DNA from 3 places in the Massilia sp. METH4 genome. Region 3 is predicted to be linked to each of the others. Evidence: predicted binding sites of a transcription regulator. Region 3 holds the regulator's gene; each other region holds the start of a gene.
The links. The regulator sigma-54, encoded in region 3, starts transcription at its own class of promoters, with help from an activator protein. The targets are predictions, from matches to a motif close to TGGCANGNAANCTGCTTT.
Positions count from the first base shown of each region.

Region 1: V6Z91_RS08840 (EDSAP-1 family PEP-CTERM protein) is a predicted target of sigma-54. The motif match lies at 6,470-6,487, and genes of this name have one in related genera.
Region 2: V6Z91_RS25605 (methanol/ethanol family PQQ-dependent dehydrogenase) is a predicted target of sigma-54. The motif match lies at 1,266-1,283, and genes of this name have one in related genera.

Region 1 covers NZ_CP146614.1:1,964,213-1,973,755, forward strand. Annotated here, with positions in the region: gene V6Z91_RS08815 (hypothetical protein) at 167-715, shown strand; gene V6Z91_RS08820 (M13-type metalloendopeptidase) at 889-2,910, shown strand; gene V6Z91_RS08825 (M13-type metalloendopeptidase) at 3,069-5,111, shown strand; gene V6Z91_RS08830 (c-type cytochrome) at 5,183-5,773, opposite strand; tRNA gene V6Z91_RS08835 (tRNA-Arg) at 6,028-6,103, shown strand; gene V6Z91_RS08840 (EDSAP-1 family PEP-CTERM protein) at 6,531-7,481, shown strand; gene V6Z91_RS08845 (FAD-binding oxidoreductase) at 7,605-9,080, shown strand; gene prsT (XrtA/PEP-CTERM system TPR-repeat protein PrsT) at 9,108-9,543, opposite strand, start outside.
Region 2 covers NZ_CP146614.1:5,847,670-5,857,212, forward strand. Annotated here, with positions in the region: gene V6Z91_RS25605 (methanol/ethanol family PQQ-dependent dehydrogenase) at 1-1,177, opposite strand, end outside; gene V6Z91_RS25610 (sigma-54-dependent Fis family transcriptional regulator) at 1,533-3,569, shown strand; gene V6Z91_RS25615 (beta-propeller fold lactonase family protein) at 3,615-4,574, shown strand; gene V6Z91_RS25620 (hypothetical protein) at 4,684-5,652, shown strand; gene V6Z91_RS25625 (carboxymuconolactone decarboxylase family protein) at 5,764-6,099, opposite strand; gene V6Z91_RS25630 (ATP-grasp domain-containing protein) at 6,158-7,123, opposite strand; gene V6Z91_RS25635 (quinoprotein dehydrogenase-associated putative ABC transporter substrate-binding protein) at 7,163-8,023, opposite strand; gene V6Z91_RS25640 (c-type cytochrome) at 8,020-8,370, opposite strand; gene V6Z91_RS25645 (hypothetical protein) at 8,464-8,859, opposite strand; gene gfa (S-(hydroxymethyl)glutathione synthase) at 8,869-9,447, opposite strand; gene V6Z91_RS25655 (S-(hydroxymethyl)glutathione dehydrogenase/class III alcohol dehydrogenase) at 9,485-9,543, opposite strand, start outside.
Region 3 covers NZ_CP146614.1:2,362,474-2,372,016, reverse strand. Annotated here, with positions in the region: gene hprK (HPr(Ser) kinase/phosphatase) at 1-557, shown strand, start outside; gene V6Z91_RS10505 (cation:proton antiporter) at 988-2,241, shown strand; gene rapZ (RNase adapter RapZ) at 2,284-3,147, shown strand; gene V6Z91_RS10495 (amidohydrolase family protein) at 3,244-4,221, opposite strand; gene V6Z91_RS10490 (enoyl-CoA hydratase/isomerase family protein) at 4,229-5,311, opposite strand; gene raiA (ribosome-associated translation inhibitor RaiA) at 5,445-5,801, opposite strand; gene V6Z91_RS10480 (RNA polymerase factor sigma-54) at 5,902-7,371, opposite strand; gene lptB (LPS export ABC transporter ATP-binding protein) at 7,422-8,180, opposite strand; gene lptA (lipopolysaccharide transport periplasmic protein LptA) at 8,180-8,764, opposite strand; gene lptC (LPS export ABC transporter periplasmic protein LptC) at 8,782-9,375, opposite strand; gene V6Z91_RS10460 (HAD family hydrolase) at 9,393-9,543, opposite strand, start outside.

The DNA.
Region 1 (9,543 bases), 400 kb from region 3:
TCGTGCCCGCCGAGGACTTGTACGGCCGCGTTAATGTGAGTTACCAATTGTAAGAATGCCGGAAAGCCATGAAATCGCGACCTACACTGGGCCCGTATTTCTCTCTACCCTGAAGTGGTTTTGGCCTGCGCCTCCAAGCGCAGGCTTTTTTTTGCACGGAGCATTCATGAATATGTGGAAGAAGGGCGCGGCCGCGCTGGCCGCCGCGCTGCTGGTGACGGGCACGGCAAGCGCGCTGCCGATGATGGAGATGCGTGCGCAGGACCTGCTGATGATGGCGCCCGCGCTGAAGGAGTCGCTGAAGCTTAATGCGAACCAGCAGACCTTGTGGCAGCAGACCGAAGGCAAGACGCGCACGCTGTTGCGCGAGCGGCAGTCGCGCACCGAGAGGATGCAGGCCGGCACCTTGCAGGTTCTGCAAGGCAAGGACGTCGAATTGCGCGACCTGGCGGGCGCGCTCGATGCGGAGAACGCCCTCCAGCAAGCCGAGGAAAAGCAGTTGCGCGAATGGTGGCTGACGGTGAACGACGCGCTCGACGAGACGCAGCGCCGCGCGGTGGCCGTGTTCCTCGCCGAGCAGTTGCAGCGCAAGCCGGAAGGGCCGGGCGGCGGCAATGGCGGGCCCCCGCGCGGCGAGGGCGGCGGTGGGGGACACCGCGGCGGCCCCGGCGGCATGGGTGGTGGTGCAGGCGGCGGGATCAGCATCGGCCGCTGACCTTCGGCGGCTACGAGAGTGCGCCGGCCGGCAACCTCGTGTACGCTAACGGATGAGGTCACGCGACACCGCGCGTGGCCCGAATCCAAGAGTCAACCCGGGACCGGCCCCCACGAAGGATCGCTCCCTTTTCCGAAAGCGGCCACGTGAAACGACACCTCCTTTCCACCCTCATCCTCGCCCTGTGCGGCGGCGCGGCCATCGCCGCCACCGCCGTGCCATCCTCCGGCATCGACACACAGTACATCGACCATGGCGTGCGCGTGCAAGACGATTTCTTCGAACACCTCAATGGCGGCTGGCTGAAGACGGCCGAGATCCCGGCCGACAAGGCGAGCTGGGGCTCGTTCATGAAGCTGCGCGACGACACGCTGCCTCAGCTGCGCGGCATCATCGAAGACCTGGCGAAGCAGAAGGGCTTGCAGGGCGACGAGCGGAAGATCGCCGACCTGTATGCCAGCTACATGGACGAGAAAAAGCTCGATGCGCTGGGGATCAAGCCGCTGCAGGCTGAGCTGGCGCGCATCGCCGCCGTGAAGGACAAGGCCGCCATTCCCGCGCTGGTCGCGCACCTGAACCGCCTCGGCGTGGTGACGCCGTACGCCGTGCGCGTCTCGCAGGATGCCCGGGAATCGTCGCGCTACGCCGTCTACGTGGCGCAAAGCGGCCTGGGCCTGCCGGACCGCGACTACTACCTGAAGAAGGACGACGCCAAGCTGGCCGACGCGCTCGCCAAGTACGAGCTGCACATCGCGAAGGTGCTGGCCTTGGCTGGACACAAGGATGCCGCGGCCCAGGCAAAGCACATCGTGGCGCTGGAAACGGCGCTGGCGCAGGCGCAGTGGACCAAGGTGGAAAACCGCGATCCCGTGAAGCGCCACAACAAGGTGCCGATCGACCAGCTGGCCGCGCTCGCACCCGGCTACGACTGGCAGGGCACGCTCGCCGCCGGCGGCATCGGCACCAGGACGGCTCAGTCTCCCGCTCAGTTTCCCAATTACGTCATCGTCATGCAGCCCAGCTACCTGCAAGGCTTTGCCAAGACGCTGAACGATACCGACCTGGCCACCTGGAAGTCGTACTTCACCTGGCAACTGCTGCGCGACGCGTCGCCATACCTGTCGAAGCCGTTCGCGGACGCGCACTTCGCCTTCTACGGCACGGTGCTGACGGGCGTGACGGAACAGCCGCCGCGCTGGAAGCGGGGCGTGGGCGTGGTCGAGGGCGCGATCGGCGAAGGGCTGGGCAAGCTGTACGTGGCGCAGTACTTCCCGCCGGAGCGCAAGGAAAGGATGGAAAAGCTCGTCGCAAACCTGCTGGTGGCATACCGGCAGAGCATCGACACGCTGGACTGGATGGGCCCGGAGACCAAGAAAGAAGCGCAAGCCAAGCTGGCCAAGTTCACCCCGAAGATCGGTTACCCGGACAAGTGGCGCGACTACGCGAAATTCAAGACCGTGAAGGGCGACCTGGTGGGCAACCTGCGCCGCGCCGCCGAATTCGACTACGACCGCAATATCGCCAAGCTGGGCCAGCCGATCGACCGCACCGAATGGGGCATGACGCCGCAGACGGTGAACGCCTACTACCGCTCCACGACGAACGAGATCGTGTTCCCGGCCGCGATCCTGCAACCGCCGTTCTTCGATGCGAAGGCCGACGACGCGGTGAACTACGGCGCAATCGGCGCCGTGATCGGCCACGAGATCAGCCACGGCTTCGACGATTCGGGCAGCCAGTCCGACGGCGACGGCAACCTGCGCAACTGGTGGACCGACCAGGACCGCGCCAACTTCAAGGCCAAGACCGACCGGCTGGTGGCGCAGTACGATGGCTACAGCCCGCTGCCCGGCTACAACGTGAACGGCAAGCTGACCCTGGGCGAGAATATCGCCGACAACTCGGGCCTGGCGATCGCCTACAAGGCCTACAAGCTGTCGCTGAACGGCCAGAGCGCGCCGGTGATCGACGGCCTGACCGGCGAGCAGCGCTTCTACATGGGCTTCGGCCAGGTCTGGCGTTCGAAGATGCGCGAGGCGCAGCAGATCGTGCAGGTGAAGACCGACCCGCATTCGCCGGGCCGCTTCCGGGCCAACGGCACCGTGGTCAACCAGCCTGGCTTCTACGAGGCGTTCGGCGTGAAGGAAGGCGACAAGCTGTATCTGAAGCCGGAAGAGCGTGTGATCATCTGGTAACGAGCATCTGGTAATGAGCATCCGGTAAGTCCACGCTGTACTCCGCAAAAAGACCACATGCCCGTGGTCTTTTTGCATTCATGGCAAACCGGTATGGTATTGTCGATCGACCGGCATCCGTCCGGACAATACATCGTCTTCTACAAGAGGGAAATACCTTGAAACGACACCTGTTAAGTGCATTGACGCTGAGCCTCCTGGCCGGCGTGTGCGGCTTCGCAAACGCGGCCGACCAGGCCCCGGCCGGCAAGGCGGCATCGGGCATCGCCATCGAATACATCGACCCATCCGTGCGCGCCCAGGACGATTTCTTCGTCCATACCAACGGCAAGTGGCTGGCCACCACCGAGATCCCGGCCGACAAAGCGAGCTGGGGCTCGTTCCACAAGCTGCACGAGGATACCCAGCCGCAGCTGCGCAAGATCATCGAGGATGCCGCGGCCGGCGCCAAGGATGCCGACCAGCAGCGCATCGGCGACTTTTACGCCAGCTTCATGGATGAAGCCCGCGTCGAGCAACTGGGCGCCACGCCGATCAAGGGCGAGTTGAGCAAGATTGCCGCCATTGCAGACAAGAAGGCGCTGCCGCAACTGTTCGCGCACTTCAACCGCTTCGGCGTAACGGCGCCGATCAACCTGACGATCCACCAGGACAACAAGGATTCGACCAAGTACGTGGTCGACTTCTTCCAGGATGGCCTGGGTTTGCCCGACCGCGATTATTACCTGAAGAAGGACGATGCCAAGCTGGCCGATGCGCTGGCCAAGTACGAAGTCCACGTGGCGAAGATGCTGACCCTGGCCGGCGATGCGAATGCCGCCGCCAATGCCAAGGCCATCGTGGCCTTCGAGACCGAGATCGCCAATATCCAGTGGAGCAAGGTGGAATTGCGCGACCCGGTGAAGGCGTACAACAAGTACGACATCGCCAAGGTCGGCGAACTGATGCCGGGCTTCGACTGGCAGGCCTACCTGGCAGCGACCGGCGTGCAGGGCAAGGTTTCGTATGTGATCGTCAGCCAGCCGACCTACCTGCAGGCGCTGGACAAGGTGCTGGCGAACACCCCGCTGGAGACGGTCAAAGCGTATGCGCAGTGGCAGCTCGTGCATGACGCGGCGCCCTACCTGTCGAAGGCCTTCGTCGACGAGAACTTCGCCTTCTACGGCACCACGCTGTCCGGCGCGACCGAGAACCGGCCGCGCTGGAAGCGCGCCGTGAGTTCCACCGAAGCCGCGTTGGGCGAGGCGATCGGCAAGGTCTACGTGCAGCAGCATTTCCCGGCCGAATACAAGGCACGCATGGAAGTGCTGGTGAAGAACCTCCTGACGGCGTTCAAGCAGAGCATCAATACGCTGGACTGGATGACGCCGGCGACCAAGAAGGAAGCGCAGGCCAAGCTGGCCAAGTTCACGACCAAGATCGGCTACCCGAACAAGTGGCGCGATTACTCCGCGCTGACGGTGAAGCGCGACGACCTGCTGGGTAACGTGATGCGCGGGAACGAGTTCAACTACAACAAGGAGTTGAACAAGCTGGGCAAGCCGATCGACCGCGACGAGTGGCTGATGACGCCGCAGACGGTGAACGCCTACTACAACCCGGAAATGAACGAGATCGTGTTCCCGGCCTCGATACTGCAGCCGCCGTTCTTCGATCCGAAAGCCGACGATGCCGTGAACTACGGCGCGATCGGCGGCGTGATCGGCCACGAGATCAGCCACGGCTTCGACGACCAGGGCGCCCAGTACGATGGCGACGGCAACCTGCGCGACTGGTGGAGCCCGGCCGACCACAAGAACTTCAAGGCCAAGACGAGCCAGCTGGTGGCGCAATACGGCGCCTACAGCCCGCTGCCCGGCTATAACGTGAACGGCGAGCTGACGCTCGGCGAGAACATCGGCGACAACTCCGGCCTGGCCGTGGCCTACAAGGCCTACAAGCTGTCGCTGAAGGGCAAGAAGGCACCGGTGATCGACGGCCTGACGGGCGACCAGCGCTTCTACATGGGCTGGGCGCAGGTGTGGCGCATGAAGATGCGCGAACCGGCGCAGATCGTGCAGATCAAGACCGACCCGCACGCCCCGGGCCAGTTCCGCGCCAACGGCACCATGCGCAACCAGCCGGGCTTCTACGAGGCCTTCAAGGTGAAGCAGGGCGACAAGATGTACCTGCCGCCGAAGGAGCGCGTGATCATCTGGTAAGGTGGTCGCATGAACGAAAAGGCCGCCCGGTTGGGCGGCCTTTTCGTTTGGTGCTGCGTGCGCGTCGCCGATCAACCCTTCGGCGGTTGCGCCGCTTCTGCGGCGGCCGGCGCATCGGCTGCGGGTGCGGCGCCTGCCGGTGCCGCGGCTGCCGCCGGTGCTTCCGGTTCCTTGAACTTGGCGCCGGACTGGTTGGCCATGTACACGACGGCGCGTGCGACTTCCACATCGTCGAGCTCGGGATTGCCGCCCTTGGCCGGCATGGCCCGCAAGCCTTCGATGGCGTGCTTCACGACCGTGTCGTAGCCCTGCGCGATGCGCGCGGCCCACTGGCCGGCATCGCCCGTCTTCGGCGCACCGGCGATCCCGGCGCCATGGCAGGCCTGGCAAGTGGACGTGTACACGGCCTCGGCGGTCTGCAGCACCTTCGGCGCGTTGGCATCCTTGAAGGTAAAGCCTTCGTCGGCGACCGGCTTCAGGCGGGCGGCGATGGCTTCCGGCGACATGGCGTCGGAACCGGCGCCGGCGAGTTTTTGCTGAGTGACGAACTGGACCAGCAGGATGATGCCGAAAATGGTGACGACGAAGAATGCGATGACCGCTGCAGCGAGTTGCTTCGGGGTCCGGATGAAGGATTGATGCTCGTGGTGTGCGTCGCTCATGATTTCCTTAGTACAAGAGGCTGGTGGGCCAGCGTTAATGTTGTCAACATCAGGGTACTTGGGTATGGCAGACTTCTCGCCGAGAAACTGGCCGATTATAGTCCTTAAATGATGGGTCGGGAAACAAACCCGGCCGTGCGGGAACATGCGGCGCATTCGGCCATTCCGGGAAAGCGGCTCGATCCCCGAGAGCAAAATACTTGTGCTTTCGGATAGACGCCGGGCGCGAAAGCCGGTATCCTTCGGTTCTCCGTGCGGCTGTAGCTCAGTGGATAGAGTATTGGCCTCCGAAGCCAAGGGTCGCTGGTTCGATCCCAGCCAGCCGCACCACCTGCATTGCTTGTCCCCCCGCAGTTCTTCAACTGCTCATCGACTGCTCATCGACTGCTCATCGACTGCTCATCGACTGCTCATCGACTGCTCATCGACCGTTCCCCTATTGGCCGTCAGTATGTCCATCGGCGGTGACCAGCTATACATCACAAGGCGACGTCCTTGGATCTGTCGCCGGATTTCCGCACTTTCTTCCGCACGCGCCGGACCCCGAGCGTGGGTATGCTGCTTTTTGCGGCTTGCTTAGTCCAGATCACTTCCTCTCAATTCAGGCCTTGGTCGCTCTGTCGGAAAACTTTACAGTCAATTTGCGCCAAGACAAGCCTTGGCTGTAAGTGGTTGATTTTCTTCACTATCAGAAACTGGCACGGTCCATGCTTATTATCGTCCAGGCAAGACCAACCGCTTATTTCCAGGAGATATCATGAAGATTAAAACGCTGCTCGCCGCAGTCGCCCTGACCGTCGCCGGCGTCACCCCAGCCTTCGCAGGCGTGGCGGGCATGGCCGACCTGTCCATTTCCCAGTTGCTGGTGGTTGATCCGGTGACCGGCAACCCAAGCCCGATCGCGCCCTCGATCCAGATCACGAGTGACTCGCGGACCGGTACCGCCGATTCGAACTACAACGGTGTCGTCGGCACCGGTGCCGGTGCGGGCAGTATCACGGACATCCGTACCGATGGTACCCCTGCTGCGGTGGACGTTGCCTATCGTTGCGCCGGCCCGTCGTGCGGGAACATCAATACCATCTATCCGGGCGGCGCCGAGAACAATGCCGGGACCAACTTCCTGACGAACCAGGGCAACTACGCGCTGGGCGACATGAACATCCAGGGCAATGCACTGGTGGGCGGCGCGAGCGGCTTGACCCGCGGCGATACGTCGGCGGACTTTGCCGATGCCATCGGCGGCGCGAACGCGACGATTTTGAACGGCGTGTCGGTCGTGACCAACTTCACCGCCGGCGCGACGGCCAGCCTGGCCTTTGCACTGGACTACGACGCCTTCGTGCGCGTGTTCGTCGACCCGCTGCTGCCGGCGGGCTACGATACCCTGGCCTCGGCCGGCATCACCTTCAGCCTGACCCTGCGCAACACGACCACCGGCACGACCTTGCTGCAATGGACGCCGGACGAACTGAACCGCGGTCTGCTGGCCGAAAACGCCTCCCAGAACGCCGTCCACGACTTCGAAGGTACGATCACCTCCGACGCGTTCACCGTTATCGGTGGCAATACCTACAGCCTGGTCATCTCGCAGGCATCCAACTCGGCCATCCAGCTGAACGCCGTGCCGGAACCGGAATCGCTGCTGCTGGTCGGCCTGGGCCTGCTGGCCATGGGTGTGACCGTCCGCCGCAAACGTCTGCAATAATTACCGGGGCTTTCCCTCGACAAGCCCGGGCATGCCCGGGCTTTTTCCTTTGTACGTGCCATGCCAAGACAGACCGCCGATACAACAAATGTGACCGGGCTGGCCCAAGCGGGCGGACGGGTGTTGCGACCGCGCACCACCGCGCAGGTGCAACGCATCGTGCGGCTCGCCAACCGCGCCGGCTGGACGATCAACCCGGTCTCGACGGGGCTCAACTTCGGCTACGGCGGGGCGTCGCCCGCCCGGGCGACCGATATCCAGCTCGACCTGGGCAGGATGACGTCGATCCGCAATGCCGCCGAGATTTCGCGCAGCCATCCGGTCGCCGTGATCGAGCCGGGCGTGACCCAGCAGGCCCTGCATGCGTGGCTGCAGCGTCACCACCCGGACCTGTCCTTCAACGTTACGGGCTCGGCCAGGGAAACCAGCATCATCGGCAATGCGCTGGACCGTGGCGTCGGCTATTTCGGCCCGCGCAAGGAAGACTTGTTCGGCTTGGAGGTCGTCACCGGCAGCGGCGAACTGATACAGACCGGTTTTCGCCGGCTCGGCGAAGCGTCGCCACTGGCGCACAGCCATCCTTATGGCCTGGGCCCCATCCTCGATGGTCTGTTTTTCCAGGGAAACTGCGGCATCGTGACGAGCGCCTGCTTCCGCCTGGTGCCCAAGCGGCCCAAGGCCGTGGCCGTCTCGCTGGGATTGCGCGATGGCGCGCAGCTGGGCCAGTTCATCGACCGGCTCGCCGAGCTGAAGCGGGAAGGGGTGATGGAGTCGGTCACGCACATCGCCAATCGCCAGCGCAGCTATGCATCGCTGATGTACGGCATTTCCACCTATCTCGAAGAACAATGCGGGCGCACGCCCGAGGCGGCCGCGGAGGAAGCAAGGCAAGCCCTGGCGCTGATCGCGAAAGGCGAATGGACGAGCCTGGGTGCCATCACCGGCTCGGAGGCGCAGGTGCGCGCGAATCTGGCCGAGGTGCGCGCCCGCGTCGGCGCGATCGCGACCGTGCGGGTACTGACGGAAGAAAAGCTGGCGGGCGGCTACCGGGTCATGCATGCGCTGCGCTTCCTGCGCGGTGCGCGGGCCAACGCCGCGGCCATTGCCGCGATCCGGCCCCTGCACGTGCTGGCCCTCGGCCAGCCCACCGATGCCGCGATCGACAACCTGTTGTGGCGGTTTGGCCACAGCGACCTGCCGGCCACGCAGCTGGACCGGACGAACTGCGGACTGATCTTCATCAACCCCGCGTTGCCGATGGATGGCGGGCTCGTCGCGAGAATCGTGCGCGAACTCGAAGACGTGGCACGGCCATTCGAGCTGTACATGACGATCAATATCGAAACGGCCACGTCCCTGGTGGCCGTCATCAATCTATTGTTCGACCGGAGCAATCCCGCCGAGGCCGCCGCCGCGCGGGCGAAGGCCGATGCGCTGCATGCGCATCTGCGCGCCAACCGGCTCGAGGTTTATCGTGCCCGCGCCGACATGATGAAGGACGTGGTCGACCCGGCCGATCCGTACTGGCAGGTGGTGGGCGCCATCAAGCGGGCGCTCGACCCGAACGGCGTCATTGCGCCCGGCCGCTACAGTCCCTGAGCGCGACCGCCGGCAGCCGGCCGCGGATCACAGCTGTTTCAGCAGGGCGCGCGCCTGCTCGGCCTGCGCCACATCGTCCTTGCGGGACAGCAGGGTTTCCAGTTCCTTGCGGGCCGATGCCTTGTCGTTGTTCTTTGCAAGCGCGGCCGCCAGGTGATAGCGGATGTCGGCCGCGTTGGGCTCGGCGGCGATGGCCTGTTTCAACAGGGGCAAGCCCCGGCCGAGGTTGCCTTGCTCGACCAGCATCCAGCCGAGCGTATCCATCACGGCGCCGCTTTGCGGCAGTGCCTTCAGGGCCCGCTCCGCCGTTTCCACGGCGCGCGGGTCGTTCACGGCCGCGTAGGCCAGCGCCAGATTGTTGAGGATTATGCCATTGTCCGGCACTTCCTTCAGCAAGCCCGTGAAGGTGTCGATCGCGGCCTGGTACTTCTTGTGTGCGAAGTACCGTTCGCCGAGGTACACG
Region 2 (9,543 bases), 3.4 Mb from region 3:
GCCCCGTCTTCATGTCCACGTGGGTGGCCCAGTTGACGGCCGGGTCGAATTTCTCGGCCAGCAGCAGCTCGCCGGTCACGCGATCCATCGTGTAGCCGAAGCCATTGCGGTCCAGGTGCACGAGGGCCTTGCGCATCTTGCCCTTCACCTTGATGTCGGCCAGGATCATCTCGTTCACGCCGTCGTAGTCCCATTCGTCGTGCGGCGTCATCTGGAACGCCCACTTCGCCACGCCCGTGTCGAGGTCGCGCGCGAAGATCGTCATCGACCATTTGTTGTCGCCGGGGCGCTGGCTGGGGTTCCACGTGCTCGGGTTGCCGGTGCCGTAGTACACGAGGTTCAGTTCCGGATCGTAGCTGTACCAGCCCCACGTGGTGCCGCCGCCCAGCTTCCACTGGTCGCCCTTCCAGCTCTTGAGCGACGAGTCCTTGCCGACCGGGCGCATCTTGCCGTCGGCCCACGCCATCGTCTTCGCCGGATCGATCAGCATTTCATTGTCCGGGCCGGTGCTGTAGGCCTTCCACACTTCCTTGCCGGTCTCGAGGTCGTAGGCGGTGATACGGCCGCGCACGCCGAATTCGCCGCCGGAGACGCCCGTCAGCACCTTGTCCTTGAACACGTGCGGCGTATTGGTCGTCGTCTCGCCCTTCTTCGGGTCGCCCGTCTTGACCTTCCAGATTTCCTGGCCCGTCTTCGCGTCGAGCGCCACCAGCGTGGTGTCGGCCTGCTGCAGGAAGATCTTGCCGTTCGCATAGGCCACGCCGCGGTTGACGACGTCGCAGCACATCACGGGAATCACGGCCGGGTCCTGCTTGGGCTCGTACTTCCACTTGATGCTCTGGTCTTCCAGCGACAGCGCGTAGACCTTGTTCGGGAACGGGCTGTGCACGTACAGGGTGTCGCCGATGACGAGCGGCCCGCCCTCGTGGCCGCGCAGCACGCCGGTCGAGAAGGTCCATGCCACGGTCAGCTGGTTGGCATTGCCGGCGTTGATCTGTTTCAGTTCGCTGTAGCGGTGGTTCGCCAGGTTACCGGCCTGCATGGCCCAGTTCTTCGGGTCCTTGGTCAGCTGTTCGACATCGGAAGCGGCTTGCGCGATCAGCGGCAGGGCGGCCAGTGCCAGGCACGGCAACCAGCGGCGCGCGCCGCGGTGGGTGACACTCTCATACAGGTACATGTCGGTCTCCTTGTTGTGTGGCCGGGCGCGGCCGCAGGTGGCTGCATTTGGCCGGCGCCGGCAATGACGGTCATTGCACCGGAGGCAAACTGCATGGACCGTGCCAGGGCCGCCCCCGTGGCGTGCAAGGACGCAACCGACAGTTGATGTTCAACTCCCGGTACAGCCGCGCGTGGCCGCTGTGCCGCTTCCGTGGCAATCGCACCGAAAAATGTCGCATGCTTGCCGCACCCCATATTTTTTTACCAATTGTGTTGTTCAGCAGCGTACTATCTGGAACAACATGCACCGCGTGTTCACGATAAGCCGCGGCAGGATGGCCGGCCAGGCCACCACCAGCGGCGGAGGAGACAGAATGTCCGATTTTGCCGTCGTCCATGCTGGCGACCAGCTCGGTGGTCAGCTCAATGGATCACTTGGTAGTCAACTCAGTGGCCAATGCATCGACCATGCCTTCGCCCATGCGAGGCGCGTACGTTCGATCGTGCGCAACCACGATCCCGCCGAAGCGGCCGAGACGGGCAACCCCATTACCCGCTCATGGGTCCGCTGCCTGCATGACTACCAGCTCGACCCCGGCCGCCGCGAGGAGCCCGACGTGGTCGCCGACCTGGCCGCGCGCCGCGAAGCCGTGGCCGGCGTGCAGGCCGTCGCCAAGGTCGAGATGGCCAACCTGTACCAGCAACTGGCCGGCTCGGGCTACGCCATCGTGCTCACCGATGCCGACGGCGTGCTGCTCGATTATTTCGGCGACCCCGGCTTCACGCACGCCGCATCGCGCTCGGGCCTGATGCCCGGCGCCGTGTGGAGCGAGCGGGCGCAGGGCACCAACGGCATCGGCACCTGCCTGGTGGAGCGGCGCCCCGTCAGCGTGCACCAGGACGAGCACTACCTGGTGCGGCACGTGGGCCTGAGCTGCGCCGGCGCGCCGATCTTCGACCACGAGGGCAATATCGTGGCCGCGCTCGACGCTTCCGGCGAATCGCGCCTGGCCCAGCAGCACACCCTGGCGCTGGTGACGATGTCCGTGCAGATGATCGAGAACCGCGTCTTCCTCGACCGGTTCCGGCACGACTACATCCTGCGCTTCCACAACCGCCCGGAATTCATCGGCACGCTGAGCGAAGGCGCGATCGCGCTGGACCCGACCGGCAAGGTGCTGGCGGCCACGCGCTGCGCGCTGTACCAGCTGGGCTTCACGAGCCCGGCCGAGATCACTGGGCGCGACATCACGGAACTCTTCAACAGCACCTTCCCCGGCCTGGTGGACAGCACGCTGCGCAAGGCCTTCCACGCCGTGCCGATCTTCGGCATCCGCCACGGCGCGCGCTTCTTCGGCGTGATGCTGCCGCCGGTGCGCGCCGCGCTACCGGTGGTGCGCGATGCCGCCGCGCCCCTGGCAGGCACGTTGCTGGACAGCGTGCACTTCGGCGACCCGGCGATGGCCCGCAACGTCAGCATCGCCAGCCGCGTCGTCGAACGCAATGTGGCGATCATGCTGCTGGGCGAGACCGGCACCGGCAAGGAAGTGTTCGCGCGTGCCCTGCACCGCTCGGGCAGCCGCGCCGGCAAGCCCTTCGTGGCGATCAACTGCGCGGCGATCCCGGAAACCCTGATCGAGAGCGAGCTGTTCGGCTACCGGGCCGGCGCCTTCACGGGCGCCAGCAAGGAAGGCCAGCACGGCAAGCTGGTGCAGGCAAACGGCGGCACGCTGTTCCTCGACGAGATCGGCGACATGCCCTTTCCCCTGCAGGCGCGGCTGCTGCGCGTGCTGGAAGAGCGCACCATCGTGCCGCTCGGCGGCGGCACGCCCGTGGCGCTCGACATCCACGTGACGAGCGCCACGCACTGCGACCTGCAACAGAAGATCGCCGACGGCACGTTCCGCGAAGACCTGTTCTACCGCCTGCAGGGAATCACGCTGCGCCTGCCGCCACTGCGCGAACGGGGCGACGTGCGCGCCCTCATCCGCCACATCGTGGCCGAGGAAAGCGAGGACGAGGCGCCGCTGTCGCTGGACGAGACGCTGCTGGCGGCGCTGGAGCGCCAGCGCTGGCCGGGCAACCTGCGCCAATTGCGGCACCTGCTGCGCGCCATGATCGCGCTGCGCGAATCGGACCACCTGACGGTGCACGACCTGCCGCCCGAATACTGCACGGGCATCCCCGCGGCGGAAGAAGCGGTGGCCGACGACGGCGAAGCGGCGGAAGCGCCGCAGGACGAAGCGCTCAATCCGCTCGAAAACGCCGAGCGCGACGCGCTGCTGCGCGAACTCGAACGCCATCACTGGAACATCTCGACCGTGGCGCGCCAGCTGGGCATGAGCCGCAACACGCTGTACCGCAAGGTGCAGCGCCTGCATATCCGCCATCCCGCCCGGGCGGGCAATTGAACGTCCGCCGTGTGAGCGCTATCCGACTTCACTGAAAGGAACGTTATGACGCCGCTGCAACGCCGTCTCCTGCTGTCCGCCATCGCCGCCGTTCTCCTCACCTCGGCCCTGGTGGCCGAAGCCGCGCCGTTCGCCTACGTCCCCAACGAAGGGTCGGGCACCATTTCCGTGATCGATACGGCCACTGACCAAGTGGTTGCCGAGATGCCTGGCGGCGGCAAGCCGCGCGGACTGGCCGTCAGCGGCGATGCGCGCTGGCTGTACGTCAGCGACCAGCCGGACAGCAGCCTGCGGATCGTCGACCTGGAACGCCGCGCGCCGGCCGGCTCGGTGGCGCTGGGCAAGTCGCCCGAAGGGGTGGCCCTGTCGCCGGACGGCCGCTGGGTGGTCGCGGCCGTCGAGGAAAATCACGAGATCGTCGTCGTCGACACGCGCAGCAAGCAGCGCGCCTTTGCCATTCCGGTAAAGGGCGAGAATCCCGAACATGCCGTGTTCAGTCCGGACGGCAGGCAGCTCTTCGTGAGCGCCGAGAACGGCGACGCGGTGGACATCATCGACATGGCCGCGCGCAAGCAGGTCGCCCAGGTAAAAGTGGGCGCCCGGCCGCGCGGCATCGGCTTCCTGCCCGACGGCAGCCGCGCCTATGTCGCGGCCGAGAATGCCAACGAAGTCTTCGTCATCGACACGGCCAGGCACGCCACCGTCGCGCGCATCCCGGCGGGATTGCGCGCCAACGGCGTGGCCGTGCACCCGGACGGCAGCCGGGTCTACGTGTCCAATGGCGGCGCGGCCAGCGTGTCGGTCATCGACACGAAGACCAATACGGTCGTGGCGACCGTGCCGGTCGGCCAGCGCCCGTGGAACATGGCGCTGACGCCGGACGGCGCCAAGCTGTACGTGGCCAACGGCCGCTCGGGCACCGTGTCCGTGATCGACACGGCGCGCAACGAGAAGCTGCGCGATATCACCGTCGGCAAGCTGCCGTGGGGCGTGGTGGTGCGCTGACTGCCGGTTTAGCATAGCGGCAAGGCGCCGTCCCGCATGGTGCACAAGCGCAGCCGGGCCGTCTCGTCCTCCTGCACTTGTCCTTCCAATCATCTTTGCCGATACCGCTATGACCTCGCAGGAACCACAGAAAAGTCCTTATTCCCCGTGGGAAGATACGCTCATCATTGCGGTACGCGACATGCAATGGCAGCTGCTGCAGGAAAGGCAAAAGCAGGCAGGAAGCGCCAGCCCTGCGATGTCGCTTCCCCCACCCTTGCTCAAATTCGACGACATTGCCGAAACCCGGACGGGGGATGCGCTGACATCCCATGAGGACCGGTTTTTTCTGTTCGAGTTCAAGCGTGACTTAGGGGCGGCTATCAAGGACAGAACTAAACCGATGTGGGCCTTCATCGAAGAATTCGATTATGCCAATACCGAACATCAGAGTTTCTTGACCCTGTCGCGACGCTGCCACCGATTCTTGTATGCGAACATGGATCGCGCCGAGCAGGCGCAAGCTCGCACTCTAACGATGGAATCCCTGCCTTACTACGATATCGTCAAGCATGTTCAGTTTTGCAACGAATGGCAGGGGTTGGTGACCAAGGACGGAGAGTTGACCAAGCTCGTCAATGAGCTGGATTCATCCGCCCCCGGCTATAAGGCAAGGTTGGCGGAATATGAGGCGGACCGGGACTGTTTGGAGAAGAAAAAATCCGCAGCGAAGAACGCGGCGAAGAATGCAGTAGAGCAACACAAGACTTACTTTCAGGACGCTTTTCCTTTCTCCCGCGTGGGCACCTCATTGCGTGCAGTGTGGACGACCAGCGACCAAGGCGCTTCCTTTGTCGAGATATGTGCGTACATCCAAGTCCTGAACAATGCCGTCGGCACTGGAGACGATGCCCCCGTCAAATGCGCCATCGCCACGGCGCAAGGCCTGATATTGCCAATCGCGAGTTTGCGCGGCCTGTTCAAAGATTACTCGACATTTCTTGGAGCTAGGCAGCAGAGAGGTGACGACGAGTTCGGTGAGCTGGTAGCGTTGACAAAAAAACTGGCGGGGGCAGTGGCCAAACGCTTTCGAAGGTAGGGCCATGCCGGGCCAGCGGACAGTGCCACAGCGCCTGACTGGTCTACCTCGCGGCAACCAGTCCACGAACCTGTTCCTGAGCCTCTTTGGGCAAGTTGGAAGGCCCGGCCGCTACAGCCCGTCTACGGCGTCCAGCACCCGGGCCGAGTACACGACCGCGGCGCCGGCATTCATCGCGATCGCCACGCTCAGCGCCTCGGCGATTTCCTCGCGCGTGGCGCCGGCTTCGAGCGCGGCCTTCGCATGCACGGTAATGCAGCCGTCGCAGCGGGTGGTCACCGCGACCGCCAGCGCGATCAGTTCATGGGTCTTCGGTTCGAGCTTGCCGGTGGTGGCGGCGGCGCCGTCGAGCGTTTGCCAGCCGCGGATCGCGTCGGGGCTCAGCTTTGCGAGATCTCCCACGCGCCCCACGAGCGCGCTGCGATAGGCATTCCAGTCCTGGATCATTGTCTTACCTCCTTGGTGAAGTCACCGCCGGGATGGCGATGACAAGATAATTCCCCGGCTACCTGGGCCCGAACGCCGCCACGTCCACCCTGGCCGGGGTGCGCGGCGCCGGCGCGCCGGGCAAGGCGCCCTGCAACAGCGCCAGCACCGCTTCGGCCGGGTTCACTCCCGTCGACGTGCGCAGGCCTGCATAGGAAATCGTCAGCCGCGGATGTACGCCCAGCAGCACGGGCCCCTCGGCGGCAAGGATGAAATCCACGGCGGCATACCCCCACAGGCCCGGCAGCGCGGCGGCCACGGCCTGGCCCAGCGGTTCCAGCCGCTGCGCCAGGTCGGCCAGCCCGTTGACGGTCGCGCCGAGGCATCGGAACCGGTTGTCTTCCACGGCCATGCGCTGCTCGTTGCAGGCCAGCAGGCGCGCCCTGCCGTCGCGGCACAGCAGCGAGAGGCTGCCGACGCGGCCGGCGACGAACGGCTGCAGCACGAGGCCCGAACCATGCTGCGCGGCGGCCCAGGCTTGTGCCGCCGCGCTGTCCTGGAACAGCCGGGTGCCATGGCTGCCGGCGCCATCGTCGGGCTTCACCACCCAGGCGCCGGGGCCGGCAGGCAAGACATCCCCGGCGCCGAACGTGGCGACGGTGGGCAGCGCGGCACGCGCCAGGGCGGCGCAGGTCTTCGTCTTGCTCGCGGCGACCTGCACGGCATCCGGGGCGCTGCCCAGCAGGATGCGACCGTGGCGCAGGACTTCGCGCGACAGCCATTCGAGCGTGCCGCCGCCCACCGGCGCCAGCGGCCACACGGCGTCGGCGGCATGCACGCAGGCGCCGAAGCGAATATGGAACGGCTGGCGTGTCTCACCCGCCACGGCCCCGTCGAGGGTGAGCAATTCCACTCCGGGCAGCAGGCGCAGGTCGGCGCATAGCGCGCGCAGCATCAGCGCATCGTCCTGGCGCCGGGCGGCCGGCGGCCGCGCACCACTGGCGCGCCCGGTCCCGCCATGGTCGAATGCGAAGACTTTCAGCATGTCCATCGCCCGCCTCCGTAGCCCGCTGCCCGGCGCGCATCACCGCGCCGGGCCCGTACCGGCAAGCCGGCCCTGTTCATCCACCAGCGGCACGCCGTACTCGCGCAGGATGGCGTCGATGCGGGGCCGGTTGCGTGCGATCAGCGCGTCGATCTTCTCCTTCAGTTCTCGGTCGCCGAAACGCACCGCCATGGCGATCTCGAAGTCGAGGCGCACCCCCGGCTGCGAGGCCAGCGGCATGGCCACGATGCGGTGGTCCGGCGCCCGGCTGGCGAAGTAACCGGCGATCGGTCCCCAGACGAAGGCGATGTCGATGGCGCCACGCGCCAGGTCGCGCTCGACGATCTGGCCGGGATACTCTTCCGCATCGCCCGATTGCGCCTGGTAGGAGACGATCTGCCCCATCAGGCCATGCGCGAGCAGCCAGTCCGCCACCGGCGAGCCGCCGAACACGCCCAGCTTCAGGCGCGCGCGCTGCTGCGCCGGCAGCGCCAGCAGGTCGTCCAGCGTGCGCACCCCGTCGAGGCCGCTGCCCCTGACGTACGCCATCGCGTACGTCGAGTGATAGTACGGCTGGGTGGTGGCGCCCAGGTCGAACCCCTTCGCCACGCCCGTGATCAGGTCGCACTTGTAGCGGTCGGTGCCCGGTTCCTTCGCGCGCAGCGTATTGCGCACGAAGCCCATGCGCTGCGGGAACCAGGTGTAGGCGATGTCCCAGCCCAGTTCCTGGGCGAACAGCGCGGCGATGCGGTTCTCGAAGCCATCCAGGTCGCGGCGCGAGAACGGCAGGTTGTTCGGGTCCTGGCACACGCGCAGCACGGGCCGCGCGCCGCTCTCTTCGGCCTGGACCGGCGCCGCGAGTGCCAGCACGGCGGCCCCCAGCAGCACCGCGGCCTTCATTTGCCTGCCTCCTGGAGCTTACCGGGCGCAATGGCCCCGTCGGCGCGGCCCTTCAGGTAGGCGTACAGGTTGTCGATATTGTCGACGACCATCTTGCTGCCGTCGAAGTTCGGCATGCCCTTGTCGATGCGGCCATGCAGCACCACGTTCTTGAACTCGTCCTTGGACAGCGCCTTCAGGCTGCTGGTCAGCGCCGGGCCGACCGCCCCTTCCTGCTGGGCGCCATGGCAGCGCTCGCACGCCAGCGCGCGCCACGTGCGCCAGCCGCTCAGGGTGCCGGCGTCGACCTTGTTGCCTTCCACCACCTGGTAGGGGGTGGCGTCGGCCAGCGCGGCCGGGCCGACCATGCACAGCGCCAGGGCGGCGCAGCGCGCGGCGGAAATACTGAAACGAAGGAAATTCGGTTTGCTCACATCGCACTCCTGTTGGTCAATGCCGCGCTAGCGCAGCATGCATGCCCGTTCCGCTTCCTCGCGGAGCGCCTTGTACTTCGCCGCCATGGCCTTCACGCCGGGCGGGTCGCGAAATTCCGCGCCGCGCTCCCCTTCCAGCGTCTGGTAGCGCAGCGCCGTGGACATGGTCACGTAATCGTCGTAGGCCAGCGCGGCGCCGATCCGGTCGATCACGCAAGCGCATTTGTAGAGGCTTTCCTGCTTGCCGCCGTGGCTGTTCATGCACTCGAGCACGTATTCGACCCGGGCGACGGTGGGGAAACCGCTGGCCGGCGCGGCCAGCGCAGGACCGGTCAGTGGCGCGGCCAGCGCAGGACCGGAAAGTGGCGCGGCCAGCGCCACTGCCATCAGCAGCAGGGCCAGTGTCGGCGGCAAGCGTGCCATGCCGCCTCCTTACGAACCCTTGTACAACGTGCCGGCCAGCTTCGCGGCCTGGACGGCCAGTGCATCCATCAGTGGCGGCGACAGGGCGTCGTAGGGTGGCAGGCCCAGTTCCTCGAGCCGGCCCCGCACCTCGCCCATGCGCGCCGGGTCGGCCCCCGACTCGATGATGGACGACACGAAGGCGGCGAACGTGGGCGGCGCCCAGCCCGGCTCGCCCGACAGTTCCGTATGCACGAAATCGAGCCCGTGGAAGGCGTGCCTGTCGTTCTCGATGCGGCCGTACAGGTGCACGCCGCAACCCGTGCAGGCGTAGCGCTGGATGGTGGCCGTGGGATCGACCACCTTCAGCTTGCGGCCGTTGGCGGTGACCTCCACCTTGTCGCGGCCGACCACGGCGATCTGCGAGAACAGCGCGCCCTCGGGCTTCCAGCACTTCGTGCAGCCGCACACATGGTTGTGGGAGACCTGGGCACCGACGCGCACGGTGACCGGATCGGTCGCGCAGCGGCACGTGAGCGTTCCGCCCGCAAAGCCGGCCTGTTCCGGCGGGATGCCCGCGTCGACGGCGGGGTGGATATGCATGGCCATGCCTGTCTCCTTTGGTTGGTATGGTTGGTATGGTGGCTTAGTACAGCACCACGGAGCGGATCGATTCGCCCCGCTTCATCAGGTCGAAGCCTTCGT
Region 3 (9,543 bases):
TGCGCGTGTACCTGTCGAAGAAGCTGGCGCAGCGCATCATCATGCACGGCGTGTTCATGGACGTGCTCGGGGTCGGCGTGCTGATCACCGGCGATTCCGGGCTCGGCAAGAGCGAGCTGGGGCTGGAACTGATTTCGCGCAGCCACGGCCTGGTGGCGGACGACGCGGTCGAATTTTCCCGCATCGCGCCGAACATGATCGAGGGCCGTTGCCCGCCCCTGCTGCAGAACCTGCTCGAAGTGCGCGGCCTGGGCCTGCTGGACATCAAGGCAATCTTCGGCGAAACGGCCGTGCGCCGCAAGATGCGCCTGAAGTTGATCGTCCACCTCGTGCGCCGCTCGGCGCTCGAGGAAGAAGTGGAGCGCCTGCCCTTCCAGTTCCCGACGGAAGACGTGCTGGGCCTGCCGATCCGCAAGGTCGTGATCCCCGTCGCGGCCGGCCGCAACATCGCCGTGCTGCTGGAGGCGGCCGTGCGCAATACCATCCTGCAGCTGCGCGGTATCGATACCTTGCAGGAGTTCATGGAGCGGCAACGGCAGGCAATGAGCGGGGACTGAAGTCCCCTTCATCGCAACGTTGCCAAGGAGTGCCCGCTTACAAGCGGGCACCGTTCCCCAGCGCCGAGCAGGCTCGGCGAATTCCTGCTCCACCAACGGCAGGCAATGAGCGGGGACTGAAGTCCCCTTCATCGCAACGTCGGGCTTGGTGTCGTACACCATTTCCGCAGGAAATGGTGTACGACACCGGTTCTCCCTTGATGCATCGTCGGACAACCGGTGTCGTACACCTTTTTCCGGATAATGCCCGGAAAAACGTGTCCGACACCACGGCCTGACACCACGGCCTGGTCCGAGCCTGGCGCCTGACCTGCTGCCAAGACGATCTGCCTTGCGAGGCTCGTGTGCAGCGTCGCAAGGCAGATGCCTCGCTGGCGCCACGCCGGGGTGACACCCGCTAACATCGGGCCTTCGGCTTCCGGTTCCCCCCATGGCGACTTACCAGTGGTTCCTGCTGATCGGCCTCCTGATGCTGGCACGCGGACTGTGGGGAACGCCGATCGCCCACCTCCCCTTCACCTCCGCGATGATCTACCTGGCCGTCGGCCTGGTGCTGGGGCCGCTCGGCTTGCATATTTTTTCCTACGACCCCATCGCGGAAGCACCGCTGCTCGAGGTGCTGACCGAGGTGGCCGTGCTGATTTCGCTGTTCTCGGCGGGCATCAAGATGCCTGTGCCGGTCACGCGGCGGCGCTGGATGCCACCGATCCGCCTGGCGTGGCTGGCGATGGCGATCTCGGTCCTCCTCATCACCCTGTTCTGCTACTACGTGCTGGGCTTGCCGCTCGGGGTTGGCGTCCTGCTGGGGGCGACTCTGGCCCCCACCGACCCGGTGCTCGCCAGCGACGTCCAGCTGCGCCACGCCGGCGACAAGGACCCGCTGCGCTTCGCACTGAGCTGCGAGGCGGGCATGAATGACGGCAGCGCTTTCCCGTTCGTGATGCTCGGCCTGGGCTTGCTCGGCCTGCACGACCTGGGGCCATACGGCCTGCACTGGCTGGGCCTGGAGGTGCTGTGGGGAACGGTCGGCGGCATCGCGATCGGCGGTGCCTGCGGCGCAGGTCTTGCGCGGCTCAGCCACAGGCTGCGCCTCTACCGGCCCGGCCACGAAGTCCTTGACGACTTGATGGGACTGGGCCTCATCGCCGTCTCGTATGGTTTGGCGGTCGCGGCCGGCGCCTGGGGCTTCCTTGCCGTGTTCGCGGCCGGCGTCGCGCTGCGCCAGGCGGAGCTGACCCTGGCGGCACGCATCGGCAAGACGGTGCAGACCGGGAACGGCATCGCACCGGCGCAGGACACCATTTCGGCGAACTCGCTGCTGTTCAAGGAACACCTGGAGCGCCTGTCCGAGCTGACGCTCGTGCTGCTGCTCGGGGGCGCTGCCGTGGACTGGTACGCCGACTGGCGCGGCTGGGCCACCGCGCTGTTCCTGTTCCTCGTGGCCCGGCCGCTCAGCGTGCTGCTCGTGCTCCGTCCCGGCAATACGGAGGGCCGGGCGATCATTGCCTGGTTCGGCGTGCGCGGCATCGGCTCGCTGTACTACCTGATGTATGCGATCAACCATGGCTTGCCGGAACCGCTGGCGCGCAGCCTGACGAGCATCACCATCGCCGTCATCATGCTGTCGATCGTGGTGCATGGCACCAGCGTGACACCTTTGCTCGACCGTTTCTGGCGGCGTTGAAGCGCCCATCGTGCCAGCCGCGTTTTCAGGTATCATGCGCGCATGCGTATCGTTCTCATTACCGGCATTTCCGGCTCGGGCAAATCGGTGGCCCTGAACGTTCTCGAAGACACCGGCTACTACTGCGTGGATAACCTGCCGCCAGCCCTGCTGGCCAACCTCGTCGCCACACTGGCCGAGGAAGGCACGGCCGCGCTGGCCGTGGCGGTGGATGCGCGCAGTGCCGCGTCGCTGGCGAGCCTGCCGGGAGACGTGCGCAAGCTGCGCGAACTGGGGCATGACGTGAAGATCATGTTCCTCACCGCGAATACCCATTCGCTCGTTGCCCGTTTCTCGGAAACGCGCCGCAGCCACCCCCTGTCGCATGAACTCCGCCCCGGCCAGAATCCGGCCGCGCGGCGCACGCTGATCGAGTGCATCGGCGAGGAACGGGAACGCCTCTCCGCGATCGAGCAGCTGGGGCATGTGATCGACACGTCGGAAATCTCGGCTAACAAGCTGCGCGCGTGGATCAAGGAACTCGTCGAAAGCGAGAACGCCCCGCTGACGCTGTTCTTCGAATCGTTCGCGTTCAAGGTGGGCGTGCCGCAGGATGCCGACTTCGTCTTCGACGTGCGCGCGATCCCGAATCCCTACTACGACCTGGCCCTGCGTCCCTTGAACGGCCGGGACGCCCCCGTGATCGCCTTCCTCGACGCCCAGCCGAGTGCCGAGGAAATGTTCGCCGACATCCGCGCATTCATCGAGAAATGGCTGCCCGCATTCAAGAGCGACAATCGCAGTTACCTGACGGTAGCCATCGGGTGCACGGGCGGGCAGCATCGCTCCGTCTACATGGCGGAGCGGCTGGCGCGGCATTTCAATCCGACGGAGCGGGTGGTGCTAAGGCATAGGGAACAAAGTTAGTTGGCGTAGGAAAACCGGTGTCAGGCACCTTTTTCTGGAAGAAAAAGGTGCCTGACACCAAGTGGTCCCCTCGCCGCAGCGTTCACCCTCAAGCCGCTACCTCATGTACGGCGCCACATTCCCCGCAATTCGCTTGAACTCCGCCTCCGTCAACGGCAGCTGCCGGAAGGCGGCCCAGCTCTCGCGCGGCCGCAGGTTCTTGCCGGCCGCCGCGTCAGAGCCGAACAGCACCCGGTCCGCACCGATCTGGCGGATGCGCCGGGCCAGCTTTTCCCGCTGCGGCGGCGTGATCTCAGGATTGGCCATGGTGGCCACGTCGAACCACAACCGTTTCGTACGCGCATCATGCGCGGCCACGGCTTCGGCCAGTACCCCCACCGCCTCGTCGGACGGTGGATCGTCATAGCCGGGGCCGGTGCCGGCGAGGTGGGCCACCTGTACCGTCACGTCCGGCGCGGCGGGTAGCAGCTCATCCAGGAAGATGCGTGCCTGCGCGGCGCCGTACGGGCGCCGCTTCGACACCGACGCGCGCATGTGCACGACGATCGCCATCTTCTTCGCATTGGCCGCGGCGAACACCTGCCGCAGGCGCGCCACATGCTCGGGCACGTCCAGCTGCACGTCTGAATTGCCGAAGTGTAGTTTGATGCCATGCTTCAGGTCGGGCAGCGCCGCGCACCGTTCCAGTTCTTCCAGCGCGTAATTCTTCAGCGGATTGAAGCTGCAGAACGCGCGCAGCCGGTCCGGGTACAGCGCCGCCTGCGCGCCGTTGAAGTCGTTCTCGGCGCGCACCTTGGTGTACTCGTCGTCGATCTTGCGCGCCGGGCTGCCCCACACATAGGCCACGGACAGCAGCGCGGCGCGCCGGATGCCGGCGGTGTCGAGCAGCGCGATCACGTCCTTCCCCGCGATCGCGGGCGGTCCGCCCGCGCCCGTGTCGAGCAGCCGCGCCATTGCCGGGCTGAACAGGTGCTGGTGGTGGTCTACCAGCAGCACCGGCTCGGCGGCCTCGTCGGCGCGAGCCGGCAGCGCCAGCGCAGCGGCGGTCCATGTCAGGAATGCGCGGCGGTCCAAGACGGCCTCACAGGTGCCGCAACGGATGGGCCCACGAAGGCCAGGCCGGCTCAAAGAAGCGCGCCACCATCTCGTCCGTCACCGCTTCCAGCGTGGGTGGATTCCAGCGCGGCGCATGGTCCTTATCGATGACGAGCGCGCGCGCGCCTTCGATCACCTCGCCGTGCTCGAAGGTGCGTCGCACCAGGTTGCGTTCCATGCGCAGGCAGTCGGCAATGCCCATCGTGGCGCCGCGCCGGATCATCTCGAGCGTGACGCGCATCATCAGCGGCGAGCGGCGTTCCATCGCGGCCAGTGTCTTCTGCGCGAACGGGTGATCGTCGCGGCGCAGCGAGGCGACGATGTCCAGCACGGAATGCTGCGAGAAATGGTCGTCGATCAGTGCGCGGTGCGCCTGCAATTCCGACGGGCCCGCTTCCTCGCGCAGCGGGCGGGCGAACATGGCGACCGCCTCGCGCAGGCCGGCGCCGGCCGTGGAACCGACCAGGTCGGCCAGCAGTGGCAGCTCGGGCGCGGGCACGTAATGGTCCGCCAGCTTGCAATACAGCGCATCGGCCGCGCCGATCGTGACGGCGGTCAACGCCAGGTAAATGCCGAGCTTGCCGGGCGCGCGCGACAGGAAGTAGCTGCCGCCCACGTCGGGGAACAGGCCGATGTTTACCTCGGGCATCGCCAGGCGCGTGCGGTCCGTCACCACGCGCACGCCGCATTGCGGGCCGCCCTGCGCAATGCCCATGCCGCCGCCCATCACCACGCCATCCATCACGGCGACATACGGTTTGGGGAAGCAGTGCACGACATAGTTCAGCGCATATTCCTCGGTGAAGAAATCCTCGATCTGGGCACTGCCGCCCTGCGGCGTGGCGCTGCCGGCGGCATGGAAGAAGCGGATATCGCCGCCCGCGCACAAGGCCTTCTCGGTAGTGCTGCGGATGACGACGGCGGCAATGTCATCGTCGTCGCGCCAGGACAGCAGCGTGCCCGTGATCGTCCGGATCATGTCGAGCGACAGCGAGTTCAATGCCTTGGGACGGTCGAGTGTGATGAAGCCGGTGCCGTTGCGCACCTTCGTATGGACGTGGTCGGTCATGGTGTCTCGCATCGTTGTCGTTATTGGCCTCATTCTAGCCATGGATGCGAAGGGTGTGGCATAAATCCTTCAGTGCTGACATAACAAAGGGCGCATCGCGCGCCCTTTTGTTGCAGCAGACCTGCGCCCGTCGTTATGCGGGCGACGCGGGGATCTCGCTCTCGCTCAGGTGCTTGATGGTTTCGTGATTGTGGTTCTGCACTTTATCCTTGTGCTTCATGACCTGGCGGTCCAGCTTGTCGATCAGCGTGTCGATGGCCGCATACAAGTCTTGCGCGACGCTTTCGACGAATACCGTTTTGCCCGACATGCGCAGATTGATTTCCGCCTTCTGCCTTTTTTCTTTCTCGGTGAGATTATCTACACTCAGGATCACACTTACATCGATCAGCTGATCGAAATGGCGTCTAACGCGTTCCAGCTTGTTCTGCACATACTCGCGAATGGCAGGGGTAACGTCGATATGGTGTCCACTGATAGTCAGATTCATACACACACTCCTAAAGAAATATTTACAGGTTCGTGCGGTCTCCACCAATCAAGACGGCGGCGCAGAGGAACCCATGCACTGCATGAAAAGCAAAGAGTGACTACAAAGACTTGCGGAGGCTGACTGGAGGGATTTTCAATGCTTCGCGATACTTGGCGACGGTGCGCCGTGCAATCACCATGCCTTGTTCACCCAGCATGTCCGCAATCTTACTGTCGGATAAAGGGTTCTTCGGGTCTTCGGCTCCTGTGAATTGCACAATCAGCGCCCTGATCGCAGTCGAGGAAGCTTCCCCACCAGCTTCGGTTGCGACATGGCTGCCAAAAAAGTACTTCAACTCAAACATGCCGTGAGGGGTCAGCATGTATTTTTGAGTTGTTACCCGAGAGATAGTGCTCTCGTGCAGGCCCAGTGTATCAGCAATCTCGCGCAACACAAGGGGCCTCATTGCCACAGCGCCATGCGAGAAAAAGTTCTTCTGCCGCTCGACGATGGCCTGGGCCACGCGGAGGATGGTGTCGAAGCGCTGGCGCATGTTCTTGATGAGCCACTTGGCTTCCTGCAACTGGGCGCTCATCTGCGATTCGCCCTTGCCCTGCTTGAGCAGGCTGGCATACAGCGCATTGACACGCAGGCGCGGCATCACGTCGTTGTTCAGTGTGACGACCCAGCCGTTGCGTCCTTTCTTCACCACCACGTCCGGTACCACATAGTCTGACACGTCGGGTGCGAAGGCGGCGCCCGGATGCGGATTGCATTGGCGAATCACGGCCTGCGCCTCTCGCAAGTCTTCGTCATCGCAATCGAGCGCCTTCTTGAGCTTGTTGAAGTCGCGCTGGGCGAACCATTGCAGGTGTTTTTCGACGATGCACAGCGCCATGCGGCGGGTCACCAGCGGCACGTTCGGCATGCGCCGGATCTGCAGCGCCAGGCATTCGGAGGCGTTGCGGGCGCCGATGCCGGGCGGGTCGAAGCTCTGCAGCAGTTTCAGGGCCGTGCGCAACTCGTCGATCTCGATTTCCAGCTCTTCCGGCAAGCGTTCATGGATCTCTTCCAGGCTCTCTTCGAGATAGCCGTTGTCGTCCAGCGCGTCGATGATCAGTTCCACCAGGGCGCGATCGCGGGATTCGAGGACCGTGACGCGCATCTGCTCCATCAGGTGCTCGCGCAGGCTGCGGTGGCTCGCTTCCAGCTGCGGGCGGGCATCGTCGTCGTCCGGGCCCTTGCCGCTGCCGGCGCTGCCCCAGTCGAGGTCGCCGGTGGCCAGCCCTTCGCCATCGCCGCCGTCATACGCCTCCGGTTCCGGCGCGGCCGGCGCGTCGTGCGCCGGGCCGCCCTCCGGCGGCGCCTCGGTGCCGCCCTGCGAGGTATTGATCGCGCCATCGGCCAGCAGGCGCACCGAGCGGTCGAGCGGATCGTCGAGCCGCTCGAGCAGGGGGTTATCGGTCAGCAGCTGTTCCAGTTCCTGGTGCAGCTCCAGCGTGGACAATTGCAGCAGCCGGATCGACTGCTGCAGTTGCGGCGTCAGCGCGAGATGCTGGGAAGTGCGCAGTTGCAAAGACTGTTTCATGGCTGATCAATAACGTTCAAGGGCTGCGTTCAAGGGCTGGAAATGGTGGATCACATGCGGAAATGTTCACCCAGATAAACGCGGCGCACGGATTCGTCGGCAATGATGTCGTCCGGCCGGCCGGAAGCCAGTACGCTGCCCTGATTGATGATATACGCCCGGTCGCAGATGCCCAGCGTTTCGCGCACGTTGTGATCCGTGATCAATACGCCGATGCCACGCTCCTTCAGGAAGCGCACGATGCGCTGGATTTCGATCACCGCGATCGGGTCCACGCCGGCGAACGGCTCGTCGAGCAGCACGAAACGCGGGTTGGTGGCCAGCGCGCGGGCGATTTCCACGCGGCGCCGCTCGCCGCCGGACAGCGACAGCGCCGTGTTCTCGCGCAGCTTCTCGATCTGCAGGTCGGCCAGCAGCGCGTTCAGCCGCGCATCGATGTCGGCCTTCGGCAAGGCCTTGCCATTGACCTTCTGGATCTCCAGCACGGCACGGATATTGTCCTCCACCGTCAGCTTGCGGAACACGGAGGCTTCCTGCGGCAGGTAGGACAGGCCGAGCGTGGCGCGCTTGTGGATCGGCAGCGTCGAGATGTCGGTACCGTCGAGGTCGATGGTGCCGGCGTCCGAGGCGACGAGGCCCACGATCATGTAGAACGACGTGGTCTTGCCCGCGCCGTTCGGACCCAGCAGGCCCACCACTTCGCCGCACGCCAGCTGCAAAGACACGTCGTGCACCACCTGCCGCTTGCCATAGCTCTTTTGCAAGCCACGCACGATCAGCGTGCTGCAATTCTGTTGCGCTCCGTCCATCAGTCCCCCGCTGCCGGCGCGGCCGGCGGTTGGGTGGTGCCGGCCGGCGGCGGCGCCGTGCGTTTCGGCTGGATCACCATCGTGCCGCGGCCCGCGCCCGGCTTGTCGTTACCCGTGCTGGTATTGCGCACGCTGAAGAATTCGCGGCGGCTGTCGTAGGAGATGAATTCGCCCTCGACCTCGTCGCTCGGCTTGCTGCCTTCGAGGCGGCGGATTTTCGCCTTCGAATACATCTTCACCAGCTCGCCCTTTTCATCGTATTCGATGCGGTCGGCCTCGCCTTCCATCCACTGGTCGCCCTCGCCGTCGCGCTTCTGGCGGAAGGTCACCTTCTTGCCGCCGCCGGTCAGGGTGGCCAGCTGGTAGCCGTCCGGCGTGTAGGTCACCACCGCCTTGTCGGCCTTCATGCGCAGCGTGCCGCGGGTGAGCGTCACGTCGCCGGTGAAGGTGTACACCTGCTTGACGTCGTCCGCGTCCAGGCGGCCGTAGTTGATTTCCGTGGGCTTGTACGAGTCGGCCTTCTCGGCCGCCGCGAACCCCGCCGCTCCCAGCAGCAGTAACGCCGACAGTATGAGTTTCTTCATCTTCGATTCCTATTTGTCTATTGCCGCGCCCGGGGTGGATACACGATCGTGCCGCGCCCCAGCTGCAACTGGCGGGTGGCATTGTTGGCCTGCATGCCCACGCCGGTGGCGGTGGCGCCGCCGCTCTGCATCCGCACCGGCTGGTCCGTTTCCATGCGGTCCTCGTCGGGATAAATCGTCAGCTTTTCCGTCGTCAGCGTCATGTCCCGTGCGTTCGGCGCGGCGGCGCGGTGGATGTTCACGTTCTTCGTCAACGTCACGCGCGCATTGTCCTGGTCAACGCGGGCACGCTCGGCGCGGATGTCCATCGGCGGCTTGTCGCCCGACAGGCTGCGCACCACCGGCTTCTCGACCTCCGACGAATCGTCGGACGGCCGGTGCGTCAGCTTGTCGCCTGAAATGATGTAGCTGGGCTGGCCGGTCTTCGTCATGCGCACGAACGAGAAGCGCTCCACGATGTAATCCGGCTCGTCGACCTTGATGCCCGCCTCCATTTCTCCGCCGGCCCGATCCATCATCTGGACGAGCCAGAACGAGCCCAGCGCGCCGAACAGCGCGAGCATCATGCCGATCGACAGCCGGTAGCGGTGGGCGGTTCGCTGGTTGCGCATGGCTTCTCCTTGAAACGTCAGCCCAGGAACTGGGCCATCACGCGCTCGTAACTGCCTTGCGCACGCATCACGAATTCGCACACTTCGCGCACGGCGCCATGGCCGCCACGGTTTTCCGTCACGTGATGCACGCGCGTGAGCACTTCCGGGCGCGCGTTCGGCACCGCC